DNA from 4 places in the Pantoea phytostimulans genome. Region 2 is predicted to be linked to each of the others. Evidence: predicted binding sites of a transcription regulator. Region 2 holds the regulator's gene; each other region holds the start of a gene.
What was found. The regulator CRP, encoded in region 2, controls carbon source genes, mostly activating them, when cyclic AMP is high. The targets are predictions, from matches to a motif close to ATGTGANNNNNNTCACAT.
Positions count from the first base shown of each region.

Region 1 (3,409 bases), 590 kb from region 2:
CCGCCGTAAGTGATTTCAACCTGCTGCTCTTCGCCGTCAACGCCATTGGTTTTTCCTGCCATGCTGGCAAAACCAGCGTTGCTGCCTACATGGAAACTGTCCGTTTTCCAACGTATCGGTGCATGTGCTGGCCAAGGCTGCGCCTGATAAAAATGAAAGATATCATCGTGATTGAGAATACTTTCTCGCACTGTTGGCCATAAGGCGACTTTCAGGAAGTACTGATCGGTAAAGCGTTCGCTGCCTTCATATTGTGCAATGAAGTCACGCATCGACTGTTCAACGTTGTTAAATACGCCATGACAGCCGCCCCACATTCCTGCCAGCAATAATTCGGTGTGTGAATAATAGTCACGCATATGGTGGAACCAGTATGGCGAAGCTAGCCAGGCGTTAACCGCCGCCACTTCACGTTCCGAAAGCAAGGAATCTGCGTCACGCACGATGTAGCGTTTTACCGCAGGATCATCCATCACCAGGAAACGCCAAAGCGTAGGGAAAATAGTTTTTTCATGCGACATATCTACTAACTGTACATGCCGCTGCTCAAGGCGCTGCCAGACATGTTTCGGCACGGTGTCGTCAAGATAGACTCGGCAAACCCAGCCCGGATAGAACTCTTGTGCCACCTCCACGTTTTTGATCAGCGTTTCGCAATAGCGCGGCTGACCACCATAAAGGCTAAACGAAATCACGTTTTGTTCAGGCTGGCTAAGATCGATGGGTTCGGGTTGCGGTGCAGGATAAGCGTAGCGCTGGCCTTGACTAAAACGTGCATCTGACTGATTCAGTGATTCCAGGCCATAACGCGCCACTTCTTCATTTTTACCTAACCAACCGCAGACTTCTGTCAGGCCATCCAACCAGGTTTCCGAAGCGGTGGCACGCAATGCAGCAGGTGCCTGATAGATTTTTTGGTAAATCTTGTAGGATTTATTGTATTGACCCAGACGCATCAGGCAGAGCGCATAATCGCTCAGCACTTGCATTTGATTAGGCATAAAACGCAGAACTTCTTCACAGCATTTCATCGCCTGCTGGAAATTATTCTGGCTCATCGCGACGCGGAAGCGCGCGGCGCTGTTTTCCATTTGCGCTTGCAGCGCAGCGGGATTAGGTCCAAAGGACGGCCGACGTACAGGAATCGTATTGCGCATAAGAAAGTTCTCAGGTTCAGCTGAAATGGCGCGCATCTTAAGGGAAGCAGCAGGTCAACCTTTATAAGCCCGGTCTTGAAACCTGCTGCCGCGCGCGTTATAGCAAGCGACGCGCCGCTTCTACAACAATCTTCACCGCATCGCTTTCGGTCTGTTTCATGGTCGCCGCATCTGGAATCTCTTTCTGCGTACGATTCACGATAACGCCCGCCACCATACCGGCTCGCAGCCCTTGGCTGGCGCACATGGTTAACAGTGTAGCGGATTCCATCTCATAGTTGAGAACACCCATCTGTTGCCACTCTTTCATTGAACCTTGAAAGCGGCTGACGACGCGTCCTGAAACAGTGTCATAGCGTTCCTGACCTGGATAAAAGGTGTCGGAAGATGCCGTGATACCAATATGGGTAGCTGCGCCACACTCCTCTGCTGCCGCAACCAAGGCAGTCGTGCAGGCAAAATCCGCTACTGCGGGGAATTCCATCGGTGCAAAGTGCAGGCTGGCACCATCTAAACGCACTGATGCGGTTGTGACTAATACGTCACCTACATTAATGTGCGGTTGAATCGCGCCGGTGGTACCAACACGCAAGAAGGTGCGCACCCCAAGCTGGGCCAGCTCTTCAACCGCAATGGAAGTGGAAGGCCCGCCGATACCGGTTGAGCAAACAATCACCGGTTTACCATCCAGTTTTGCTAGCCATGAGGTAAATTCACGGTGCGAAGCCAGATGCTGCGCATCGTCCATCAGTCCGGCGATTTTCTTAACGCGCTCCGGATCGCCGGGCACAATGGCTAAAGTCGCCCCTTGCAGATCGGCTTTGGTAAGACCAAGGTGGAAAACGTCAGACTGTGTCATTTCAGACTCCTGATTAAAAGAAAGTAGCGCGCCACTTTACGTCAGCCCGCCCGATAAATATGTGATAACACTCACTTCATAAAATGAAAGTTACATTTTTTATCAGAAAAAATGCGATCAATATCACACCTTGAGTTTAAGTCATCCCGCACTGCTACAAGCTGTACTGTGAAGCCAGTCAGCGCAATGTTAAAGAGGTAGGTGATTTTATCTGTTGCTGACTCTGTTACCCCTTGTCTGGTCCGCGCGAAATCTGGCCAGGCTATAGTTACGTGATTGCGCTATTGCTTGCACGGAGAAAACAATGAAAACCGAAGATAATATGGCACAAAAATCAGCGGGAGGCGGCTTTGCACCTGCAGTGCAGCCGACTGCTTCTACGACCATTTTTACTGAAAGCCCCGACATTCAATTCGGCGAAACCTCAGTCCCAAGCCAGGGCGAGAACATGCCTGCTTTTTTTGCCAAACCCAAAGGCGCTGAAAGCGCATTGCCGGTCGTACTCGTCGTGCAGGAAATTTTTGGCGTACATGAACATATTCGCGATATTTGCCGCCGTCTGGCGCTAGAGGGTTATCTGGCGGTTGCACCTGAGCTCTATTTTCGCGAAGGCGACCCGAACGAGTACACCGATATTCCCACGCTATTTAAAGAACTTGTGAGCAAAGTGCCCGACACACAAGTGCTCGCCGATCTCGATCACGCGGCCAATTGGGCAGCGCGTAACGGCGGTGATATTCGCCGGATGGGCATTACCGGCTTCTGCTGGGGCGGTCGTATCAGCTGGCTTTACGCAGCACATAATCCACAGTTGCGTGCCGCCGTGGCGTGGTATGGCCGCGTAATGGGAGACAAAACCATGAAGCAGCAAAAACATCCAATAGATATTGCTGTCGATCTTTCCGCGCCGGTGCTGGGTTTATATGGCGGGCAGGATGAGAGCATCCCCCTGGAAAGCGTGGAGCAGATGCGTCAGGCGATACATGCTGCAAATGCCAAAGCTGAAATTATCGTTTATCCCGAAGCAGGCCATGCTTTTAATGCCGATTATCGACCCAGCTACCACGCAGAGTCAGCCAAAGATGGCTGGGCGCGCATGCTGGCCTGGTTTAAACAATACGGTGTTGCGCCATCCGCTTAACCAATAAAAAAGGGGGCGCCTGAGCGCCCCAAAGATTCAACTCAACACACCTTTACACTTTTTCACCACGCAGGTTTTTCGCTGCTGTGACCATGTTCGCCAGCGCTTGGCGCGTTTCGGTCCAGCCACGCGTTTTCAGGCCGCAATCTGGGTTCACCCACAGACGCTCTTCTGGAATACGCTTAGCCGCCTTCTGCAACAGCGCTTCTATCCATTCAACGCTTGGTACATTTGGCGAGTGAATGTCATACA
Region 1 covers NZ_CP173698.1:3,292,853-3,296,261, reverse strand. Annotated here, with positions in the region: gene ACF2G4_RS15430 (tetratricopeptide repeat protein) at 1-1,157, opposite strand, end outside; gene udp (uridine phosphorylase) at 1,255-2,016, opposite strand; gene ACF2G4_RS15420 (dienelactone hydrolase family protein) at 2,321-3,157, shown strand; gene metE (5-methyltetrahydropteroyltriglutamate--homocysteine S-methyltransferase) at 3,210-3,409, opposite strand, start outside.
Region 1: udp (uridine phosphorylase) is a predicted target of CRP. The motif match lies at 2,128-2,145, and genes of this name have one in related genera.

Region 2 (3,409 bases):
GCCACAGCCACACCATACCGCCAAAGGCGATCAGGCAGCCCATTATGGTATCCATCAGGCGCGGCAGCAGAAATTGCGCGCCATTCAGTGACAGCAACTGCAACGAATAAACCGCTGTGACGGTAAAACCAATCGTTGCCCAACCATAAAACTGGCGAGTGAAGACATAACTGATAAAAGTAATGGCCAGCATGATCAACAGCACCAGCGATTCCGGGACGGCGAAGCGCAGCGTGGCGGCCGCAATCACCAATCCAGCAAAAGTACCCAGCGCACGGTGCTGAATACGAACCCGCGTGGCGCTGTAACTGTTCTGGCTGACGAACATAATGGTCATCAAAATCCAGTAGGGTTTGGGGATATTGAAAAACATCGCCAACGCGCTGCCAAACATTAGCATCACAGAAAACCGTCCGGCGGTGCGCAGTGCGGCGGATCTGAATCTTAGGTAGCTACGCAACGCAGACAGAAGCGGGAGGCGACGTTGGCGATCGGCCATTAAGTCACGTTGATAGAGCGGCTTTTGCGTACGTAACACGCGGGCGATGCGGTTGAAATGGTAAAGACAAAAATTGCCGACCGGGTTATCGGGATGCTGGCGCGTAATTTTTTCCAGTGCGCCCAGCTGCTTATCCATTGAGAAACGATCGGGAAGCTGGTGATAAAGGATATTGTCAGCTAAGACGCGCAGCCGTGCAGAAATGGTTTTAGCGTTCCAGCGGATCACCGCTTCGGCATGGCTTTGCTCAACCAGCTTTTGCACTTCTTCCGGCTGATGCAGACTGACCGAAATATGCTCCTGTAAATCCAACGCAACTTGAAAAGCCCGCTTCAGGCGTTTATGGGTTTCATCACCGTTGGCAGACAGCATATGCATCTGCTGATAGCAGATATTAATCAAATCCACTGCTTTTTGCTGACGCGCCAGCAGAGGTGGCAGCGCCTTTTCAGGATCGGTGAGTTGTGTCAGCAAGGTGTATTTCGCGTCGCAATAATTTGCCAGCTCGCGATAGACCAGACTCAGGCTTTCACGCATTGGTTGCTCTTTCCACAACCAAAACCAGAACCAGTTAAACAGGCCATACCACAGCGTACCGCCAATGTAGAGCAGCGGCGGAACCCAGACAGGCATGTGCCCCATCAGGCTTAAGGTGAAGATAGAGGCGATCAGCGCGCCGGGCAGTAAACGCCCGTGAAGTGGACTGATCTCACCCGTTACACCCAGCAAAAGCGGCACGACAAACAGAATCGCGGGCAGGGGAATGCCTTTCAGCGTGAGCCACTGAATAAGAAAGCTGCCAAGTGCAAACAGGCCGCCGCCAACGATCAGGCGTTTGAAGAAGCGCTTGTGGGGCGTATCAAGGCCAGCAATATTGCAGCAAGCGGGAACCAATGAGAACAGCAGACCTTTTTGCAGATCGCCAAACAGCCAGCCGAGCGCAACGGGCACGCAAAGGACCAGCGTTTGCCGCAGGGCATAATTGATCTCAGGATGATAAATGATTCGACGCCACATCAGCTCAGCGCAAATAATAACGGCGTGATGTTGCCATCACGCCGGGAGTGACAGGAATTAGCGGGTGCCGTAAACGACGATGGTTTTGCCGTGTGCTGAGATCAGGTTCTGATCCTCCAGCATCTTCAAAATACGGCCCACGGTTTCACGTGAACAACCAACAATTTGGCCAATTTCCTGACGAGTAATTTTAATTTGCATGCCGTCGGGATGCGTCATGGCGTCTGGCTGTTTGGCCAGATTAAGCAGTGTTTGTGCAATGCGTCCAGTCACGTCGAGGAAAGCGAGGTTACCCACTTTTTCTGACGTTACCTGTAAGCGACGCGCCATCTGCGACGACAGTCGCATCAAAATATCCGGGTTTACCTGAATCAACTGACGGAATTTCTTGTAAGAAATTTCCGCCACTTCGCACGCGGTTTTCGCACGTACCCAAGCGCTGCGTTCCTGACCTTCTTCAAACAGGCCAAGCTCGCCGATAAAATCGCCTTGATTCAGATAGGAGAGAATCATCTCTTTGCCTTCTTCATCTTTGATCAGAACCGCAACGGAACCTTTCACGATGTAGTAAAGCGTTTCAGCTTTTTCACCTTGGTGAATCAGCGTACTTTTGGATGGATATTTGTGAATATGGCAATGGGACAGGAACCATTCGAGTGTAGGGTCTGTTTGCGGTTTGCCGAGAACCATTCGCTATTATCCTCTGTTGTAATCGTGCCCAAAATACAGGGGACAGTTTCCCTGTCAGGCGATGAAAGCGTAAAGCATTTTCCATTTTGGAAATTATTCGGGCTGCATTTGGCGCAGTGCGCTTAATTCTTCCCGGCTCCGTCATCGAGTGACGAAAAATATTTTCAGCTCTGTTTGTAGCACAGCTTTTGCCGACTGTCTTGTGTTGTCTCGCTTCAGCAAAGTGCGGATTTCTCTGGATTGCTGTTTACCAGGTGAAAGCGTACTCTGGCGGCAAATCAGCATATTCTGGGAGCTAAATCATGCAGGCAAGAGTGAAATGGGTTGAAGGTCTAACGTTTCTTGGTGAATCCTCTTCTGGTCATCAGGTTTTGATGGACGGCAACGCCGGCGATAAAGCCCCTAGCCCAATGGAAATGGTGTTGATGGCAGCGGGCGGTTGCAGCGCGATTGATGTGGTCACCATTTTGCAGAAAGGCCGCAATGATGTAGTGGATTGCGAGGTGAAGCTGACGTCCGAACGTCGCGAAGAAGCGCCGCGTATTTTTACGCATATTAATTTGCACTTTATTGTCAGCGGCAAAGCGCTGGCTGACAAAGCGGTTGCACGTGCTGTCGATCTTTCGGCTGAGAAGTATTGCTCAGTCGCGATCATGTTGGGTAAAGGGGTAGAAATGACCCACAGCTATGAAGTGAAAGAACGGTAATTGCTGGAGGCCGACTCTCGGCCTCTCTATCCATCATTTTTCAAATTGCTGGTGCGTTGACTGCCCGCATTCACCGGTAACATCTACTTTAATCAGCTCATCAGGATTCATTCGTTGCCATCTTCCTGCGATTCGAATTATTTAGGGTAGATATTTATTCAATCCGCTTACCTTCCATTAATCGTTTTACCAATGGCCCCATAATCAACTCCATCGCTAATCCCATCTTGCCGCCCGGCACCACCAGCGTATTAATGTGCGAAATGAACGATCCCTGTAGCATCGCCAGCAGATAAGGAAAATCGATATCTTCCAACGCCTGAAAATGGATCACCACAAAGCTCTCATCCAGCGACGGAATGGTGCGTGCGGCAAACGGGTTTGACGTGTCTACGGTAGGAACGCGCTGGAAGTTAATATGCGTGCGGGAAAACTGTGGGGTAATGAAATTGATGTAATCCTCCATTGAACGCACCACTGAATCCATCACCGCTTC
Region 2 covers NZ_CP173698.1:2,707,332-2,710,740, reverse strand. Annotated here, with positions in the region: gene ACF2G4_RS12730 (YccS/YhfK family putative transporter) at 1-1,516, opposite strand, end outside; gene crp (cAMP-activated global transcriptional regulator CRP) at 1,574-2,206, opposite strand; gene ACF2G4_RS12720 (OsmC family protein) at 2,509-2,913, shown strand; gene ACF2G4_RS12715 (phosphoribulokinase) at 3,068-3,409, opposite strand, start outside.

Region 3 (3,409 bases), 140 kb from region 2:
CCCAGACGCTATCAAGCGTACTGTGCAGGCAGCGATTGATATTGCGCGTTACACGTCCCCCGATCCCTTTGCCGGTCCGGCTGATGCCGATCTACTGGCCTATGACGCACCGGATCTCGATCTTTACCATCCGTGGGAGATCGATGCCGATCGCGCTATTGAGCTGGCCGCGCAGGCGGAACAAGCCTCGTTACAAGCGGACAAGCGCATCACCAATACCGAAGGTGGCAGCTTTAACAGCCACGTCGGGATCAAAGTTTTTGGCAACAGCCACGGCATGCTGCAAAGCTATTGCTCAAGCCGCCATTCGCTCTCCAGCTGTGTGATTGCTGAGCAGGATGGCAACATGGAGCGTGATTACGCTTACACCATTGGTCGCGCTTTCGAGGATCTGAAAAGCCCTGAATGGGTCGGTGCAGAATGCGCACGGCGTACGCTGTCGCGTCTGGCACCGCGTAAACTTTCTACCATGAAAGCGCCGGTGATCTTCGCCCCTGAAGTCGCGACCGGCTTGTTTGGTCATTTGGTTGGCGCTATCAGCGGCAGCAGCGTTTACCGTAAATCCACTTTCCTGTTGGATTCACTGGGTCAGCAAATCCTGCCTGAATGGCTCACCATTCATGAGCAGCCGCATCTGCTGAAAGGGCTGGCTTCTACGCCGTTCGACAGCGAAGGCGTGCGCACCCAGGCGCGTGACATCATCAAAGAAGGTGTGCTGCAAACCTGGCTGATGACCAGCTATTCCGCACGTAAGTTAGGTTTAACCAGCACCGGTCACGCGGGCGGCATTCATAACTGGCGCATCGCCGGACAGGGCCATAGCTTTGACGATTTACTGAAGCAAATGGGTACTGGCTTAGTGGTAACCGAGCTGATGGGGCAAGGCGTGAGCGCCATTACCGGCGATTACTCACGCGGTGCCGCAGGATTCTGGGTGGAAAATGGTGAGATTCAGTATCCGGTAAGCGAAATCACCATCGCCGGTAATCTCAAGGATATGTGGCGCAACATGGTCACTGTCGGTAACGATATCGAAACCCGCAGCAATATTCAGTGCGGCTCGGTATTACTGCCTGAGATGAAAATTGCCGGGCAATAAAGACATCGATTCCTGAAAGCAGCCAATTGGCTGCTTTTTTTTGACCACAATAAAAAGGAAAAAACGATGCGTAAGCATGTGATTGCAATGTTGTCTCTCTCTCTGCTCTTCTCCAGCGCCAGCCTCTACGCGGCTGAGTTGGAACACGATATGGACACGCTGAATGCCAATCTTAAAATCGTCAAGAAAACTGACGATGCGCAGGAGATGCAAAAAGCGTTAAGTGAAATGCGTTCGGCGGCGCAGGATGCGAAGAAATCAACGCCAGAAAAACTGGAAGGCCAACCGGCTGACAGTGCACAGATCAAAGATTTCCATGCGGGTCTGGATTCGCTAATTGCTCAGATCGACGTGGTGAACGAGCTGGCAAAATCAAACAATATTGATGGCGCCAAAACGGAAGCAAAAAAGCTGGACGATATTCGCACGGCTAACCATAAGAAGTTTCGCTAATTCCTGTGCCGGTCGTCTGACCGGCTTTTTTTTGTCATAACTTTTGCTTATTTCCTCACGGTTCAACAGGTTGCCAATCGAATTCACCTGCATGACTTACGCATAATCATCGCTTCCTTTCTGCACATCACGCATAACGCGACCTTTATCACACTAAACACGCACCCTGCGATCTGGCGCACTGTGCTCACGTCGATTTCCACTTCCATCTGGAAAAGATGCGTCTCCAAAGCTTGCCTGCTTCCACGTAATTTATTTTCAACGCGAATTATCCGGTTTCAACAGGAGTAGCAAGGTGAGTAAAAACGGCGTCCAGGTGCAAGACGCACCACCGGAGGAAGTCCAGCAGCTGGCAGACAAAGTGCTGCAGCAGATCGCTGTGATCTATGCGCAACACGGTATTCAACCCAATGCGGTTCAGCAGCAAATGCTGGTTTCTCACGTACGTGCGATGGCATCACGCTCGTTAACCGGCGAGCCGCTGCCAGAGGTTGAAGCTGACTTGTTTGAGGATATCTCTCCAGAAACCATGCAACTGTCGCAGCAGGTGGTGGATCTGTTTGGCAATTTGCCGCGCGAAGAGGCGTGGTTACTGTCCGTTCATATCGAAGTGGCACGCACCCATTAATTCACCTGGCTTCACCAAAGACGGTGAAGGCTCGAAGAAAACGTTACGGGCAGAAACATCCGGCCCAGGCAGACATAACCCGAGGAACACAACATGGTAACTGTAGTGATTGGCGATCGTTTAGGTAAAGGTCAGAAAGTGGCGGCAGGCATTGAGAAAGCCGGTGGCCGGGCGGTGGTTGTTCCTGGTGTTGCGGCAGATATGAAGTTAGGCGACGTCATGAAAGCGGAAAACGCTGATTTTGGCATCTCCTTCTGTGGCAGCGGCGGCGCAGGTGCCATCACCGCACAGAACAAATATGGCTACAAAGCGAAGCACGGCATGCGTTCGATTGACGAAGGCGTTACCGCCATTAATGAAGGTGCAACCGTTTTAGGTTTTGGCTTCATGGACAAAGAAGAGTTAGGCGAGCGCTTAGTGCAGGCGTGGAACAAGAAATACGGCAGCTAACCATGAAAGAACAATACGTTACTCAGGTGACGGTGCAGGGTAAAGGCGAGACCAAAGCGAAAGCATTCGCCGATGCGCTGAGTCACGTGCAGAACCAGGTTCTGCGCGCGACGCAAAAGATTCTGTTGCGCATTGAGCCCGAAGATGTGCGGGTTTTACGTGCGCAGGAAAGCGTTAAAAACGAAAAATTCCTGTTTTTCTTTTTGGCGCGCCAACGGCGGAGCTACAGCGTTGAACTGGAGATTACCGTCAGCGTTACCGTGATCGATACCGAACAGGTTGCGTTCACGGCGGCTCCCTAAATTTACCCGTCAAATTCCAGGTTGCAGAGGTGTTAGCTTCGCGTCCCACTCCTTTACTGAGTCAACGCGTGGAGGTTCAGGCTGGCCGCCTTTAAGTAACGCAGAGTATTTGGGTAAGTGACGACAACAAAGGTAAAAAAATATGTTTTTAATCATTTTGTTTAAGTCGTTGATCATTGGTGGATTAGTGGGGGTAGGCGTTGGCGCGGGTGCGGCACGTATGTTCCATGCGCCCACTACGCAGGGCATGGGCGCTTTTCGTACCTTAGGCGAGTTGAACTCGTGTGAGGGCGATCCCGCTTCCCACTTCTCCTTTGGTCTCGGTTTTTTCTTTAACGCCTGGGCTTCTTCCGTTGCGGCGGGTTCCTTCACGCAAGATGTTGATCATCGCATCATTCCAAACTGGGGCGCGGCAGCGTTGATGGTGAAGAATCGCAACGTGGCAGAAACGCTGCACGATCCGAAAAAAATGGCTAT
Region 3 covers NZ_CP173698.1:2,563,628-2,567,036, reverse strand. Annotated here, with positions in the region: gene pmbA (metalloprotease PmbA) at 1-1,099, shown strand, start outside; gene cybC (cytochrome b562) at 1,166-1,552, shown strand; gene ACF2G4_RS11910 (glycine dehydrogenase) at 1,848-2,180, shown strand; gene ACF2G4_RS11905 (SFCGS family glycine-rich protein) at 2,274-2,630, shown strand; gene ACF2G4_RS11900 (DUF4312 family protein) at 2,633-2,932, shown strand; gene ACF2G4_RS11895 (DUF4311 domain-containing protein) at 3,075-3,409, shown strand, end outside.
Region 3: ACF2G4_RS11910 (glycine dehydrogenase) is a predicted target of CRP. The motif match lies at 1,689-1,706, and genes of this name have one in related genera.

Region 4 (3,409 bases), 460 kb from region 2:
CAGATACACCGGGAACCAGGTAATAAAGAAGTAAGTTAAGGCGTTAACGCAATATTGGCCGAGATAAATCCCCAACATCATGCGCGAAGTCAGCAGTTGTTTGATTTGAAACCACTTCTCGTCCCAGCTCACTTTGTGCTCGGACTTTTTGGCATCCATGTTGATCAATGCACCACCCTGCTCCATATACTCCAGCTCGGCTTTATTCACGCCCGGATGATCGGTGGGATCGTGGATCACTTTCAGCCAGATAAAGCTGAGGATGATGCCCAATCCACCCATGAACCAGAACACGTGTGCCCAACCAACCTCAGAGACCAGCCAACCCATGATAGGTGCGAAGATCACTGTGGCGAAATATTGCGCTGAGTTGAAGATAGCCACTGCCGTACCGCGCTCCTGTGCAGGGAACCAGGCGGCGACAATGCGGCTGTTTCCAGGGAAGGATGGCGCTTCAGCCAAGCCGACCAGGAATCGCAACATAAACAGCGAAACGATGATGCCAAAGCCGCTGAACACATCGACGAAACCCTGTAGCAAGGTAAACAACGACCAGGTAAAGATGCTCCAGAAGTAGACGCGTTTTGAGCCGAAGCGGTCGAGCAGCCAACCGCCAGGGATCTGACCAATGACATAAGCCCATGAGAACGCAGAGAAGATGTAGCCCAGTCCGACCGAATCCAGACCGATATCTTTGGACATCGCTGAACCGGCAATCGAAATGGTGGCGCGGTCCCCGTAGTTGAATGAGGTGACAATAAATAACATCACCACAATCCAGTAACGCGCATGGGTACGTTTTTGTACCGACTCCGCGGTCTGGCTATAACTATTCATGATGCACTCCTGAATTGCATACCCTTAATAATTCGAGTCGCAGGAAGACGGCAAGCTCGTGAAACCCTGGAAACTTACTTGGTAAGTGCCCGGGGTGAGCAAGCGCAGGCAACACACCAGCGGCTCGAAGTGTGACGGGTATAGCGTTCACGACTTTCGCTCTGACTGCATACACATCGCGTTGGGTATCAGAGAGAAGTTGGGTTAAACACGGCGATTTTTTTATTGGCAAATCGAAAGTACGTCGTGACAAATAACCTAACGTTGGATAACGGAAATCAGTATATGAACAGGATTTAGCGCTGACACTGGATAAACGCCTGAGAATAACGCGGCGTTAATATCAATTATCTGGCGTTTGCACATATGGCTGCGGCACGGCTCACGGAACCCGGAAATAACCTCCCGATTTGGTGCAAAACAGCGTTCAAAGAATGGGCTTTGTGAGATTCTTCACTTGCTTTTGGTTGTTCACACTAAATCAGCGTTTGAAAACGCCTCAAAGCCAGACATTTGCACAATGCGTGGCCAGCAGCGTCTCCTTATACTGAAGTCGGCAAATACTGAGCGTGTGACAAGTAACATCATTACACCGCGCCGCAAAAGTACGGCGCGAATGACTGGAAGGTGAGCGATGACCCTGAACCCGACTGAACAACCGCTCTACATCAAAGTACATGAAGCGGACAACGTCGCCATTGTGGTGAACAATCAAGGTTTACCGGCAGGCACGACTTTTGCCGATGGCCTGACACTGACCGAGCATGTGCCGCAAGGTCACAAGGTGGCGCTGAGCGCGATTGCTAAAGATGGCGAGATCCTGCGCTACGGCGAGGTGATTGGCTATGCGCTGCGAGACATTGCACAAGGGAGCTGGATTGATGAATCGCTGGTGGCGTTACCCGAAGCGCCACCGCTGGCCAGCTTGCCGCTAGCCAATAATATTCCCCCCGATCTTCCTGCACTCGAAGGTTATACCTTTGAAGGCTACCGCAACGCAGATGGCAGCGTCGGTACGCGCAATCTTTTGGGCATTACCACTAGCGTGCATTGTGTCGCGGGCGTGGTGGACTTTGTCGTGCAGCTGATAGAGCGCGATCTGTTGCCTAAATATCCCAATGTTGATGGCGTGGTGGCGTTGAATCACCTTTATGGTTGTGGCGTGGCGATCAACGCACCCGCTGCGGTGGTGCCGATCCGCACCATCCATAATCTGGCGTTAAACGCTAACTTCGGTGGCGAAGTAATGATTGTGAGTTTGGGCTGTGAGAAGTTGCAGCCGGAGCGCCTGCTGACCGGCACGCCTGATGTGCAGGCTATTTCATTAGATGACAATGACATTGTGCGTCTGCAAGATGAAAAGCTGGTGGGATTTGGTGCGATGGTCGATGAGATTTTGCAGGTCGCGGAACGCCATTTAAAACGTTTGAATCAGCGTCAGCGCGAAACGTGTCCCGCTTCTGAACTTATTGTGGGTATGCAATGTGGCGGTAGCGATGCCTTTTCCGGCGTGACGGCTAATCCCGCCGTTGGATTTGCTTCTGATTTGCTGGTGCGCTGCGGTGCAACGGTGATGTTTTCTGAAGTGACTGAAGTGCGTGATGCTATTCATCTGCTGACGCCACGCGTAATAAATGAAGAAGTTGGTAAGCGTCTGTTAGAAGAGATGGCCTGGTATGACAATTACCTCGATCAGGGACAAACCGATCGCAGCGCCAATCCTTCGCCAGGTAATAAAAAAGGCGGTCTGGCGAACGTGGTGGAGAAAGCGCTGGGGTCAATTGCTAAATCGGGTCGCAGTCCTATTGTTGAAGTGTTGTCAGCGGGTCAACGCCCGACGCGTCGGGGATTAATCTATGCGGCAACACCCGCCAGCGATTTCGTTTGCGGCACGCAACAATTGGCATCTGGCATTACGCTGCAAGTTTTTACCACCGGACGTGGAACGCCTTACGGTTTGGCGGCGATTCCGGTGATCAAAATGGCGACGCGTAATGCGCTGGCTGAGCGCTGGCACGATCTGATGGATATCAATGCTGGTACTATTGCGACCGGCGAAGAGTCCATTGAACAGGTTGGCTGGCGGTTATTCACGTTGATTCTGGAGATTGCCAGCGGCAGGAAACAGACATGGTCAGATCGTTGGGGAATTCGTAATCAGCTGGCGGTATTCAATCCTGCTCCGATAACCTGATGATAAAAGCGCGCTTTCCAGGGTGAAAGCGCGCATCTCATTACAGCAGTTTGCCCCAGCTTTCGACCCACGGTGATGTCACCGTTTCAGGCTCAGGATTCTCTGTGGCATCTACCAATAAAATCTCACCCACGCGTTGTGCACTTTGCTCTTGCAACAGTGCATCGAAGGTTTTACCTGCTCCACAGAAATGATCGTAGCTGCTGTCACCCAACGCAATCACGCCATAACGCAGCGTTGGCTGATAACCTAACTTCTCTTTCACCCCGTTGACCAGCTCGGCAATGCTGTCTGGAAAATCGCCCTGGCCTGTGGTGGAAGTAATCACCAACACCACATCATTGCTGTAATCATTCCACTCCGCCAGCGTTGGGTCCT
Region 4 covers NZ_CP173698.1:2,251,116-2,254,524, forward strand. Annotated here, with positions in the region: gene ACF2G4_RS10450 (MFS transporter) at 1-837, opposite strand, end outside; gene garD (galactarate dehydratase) at 1,472-3,031, shown strand; gene ACF2G4_RS10460 (flavodoxin) at 3,072-3,409, opposite strand, start outside.
Region 4: garD (galactarate dehydratase) is a predicted target of CRP. The motif match lies at 1,279-1,296, and genes of this name have one in related genera.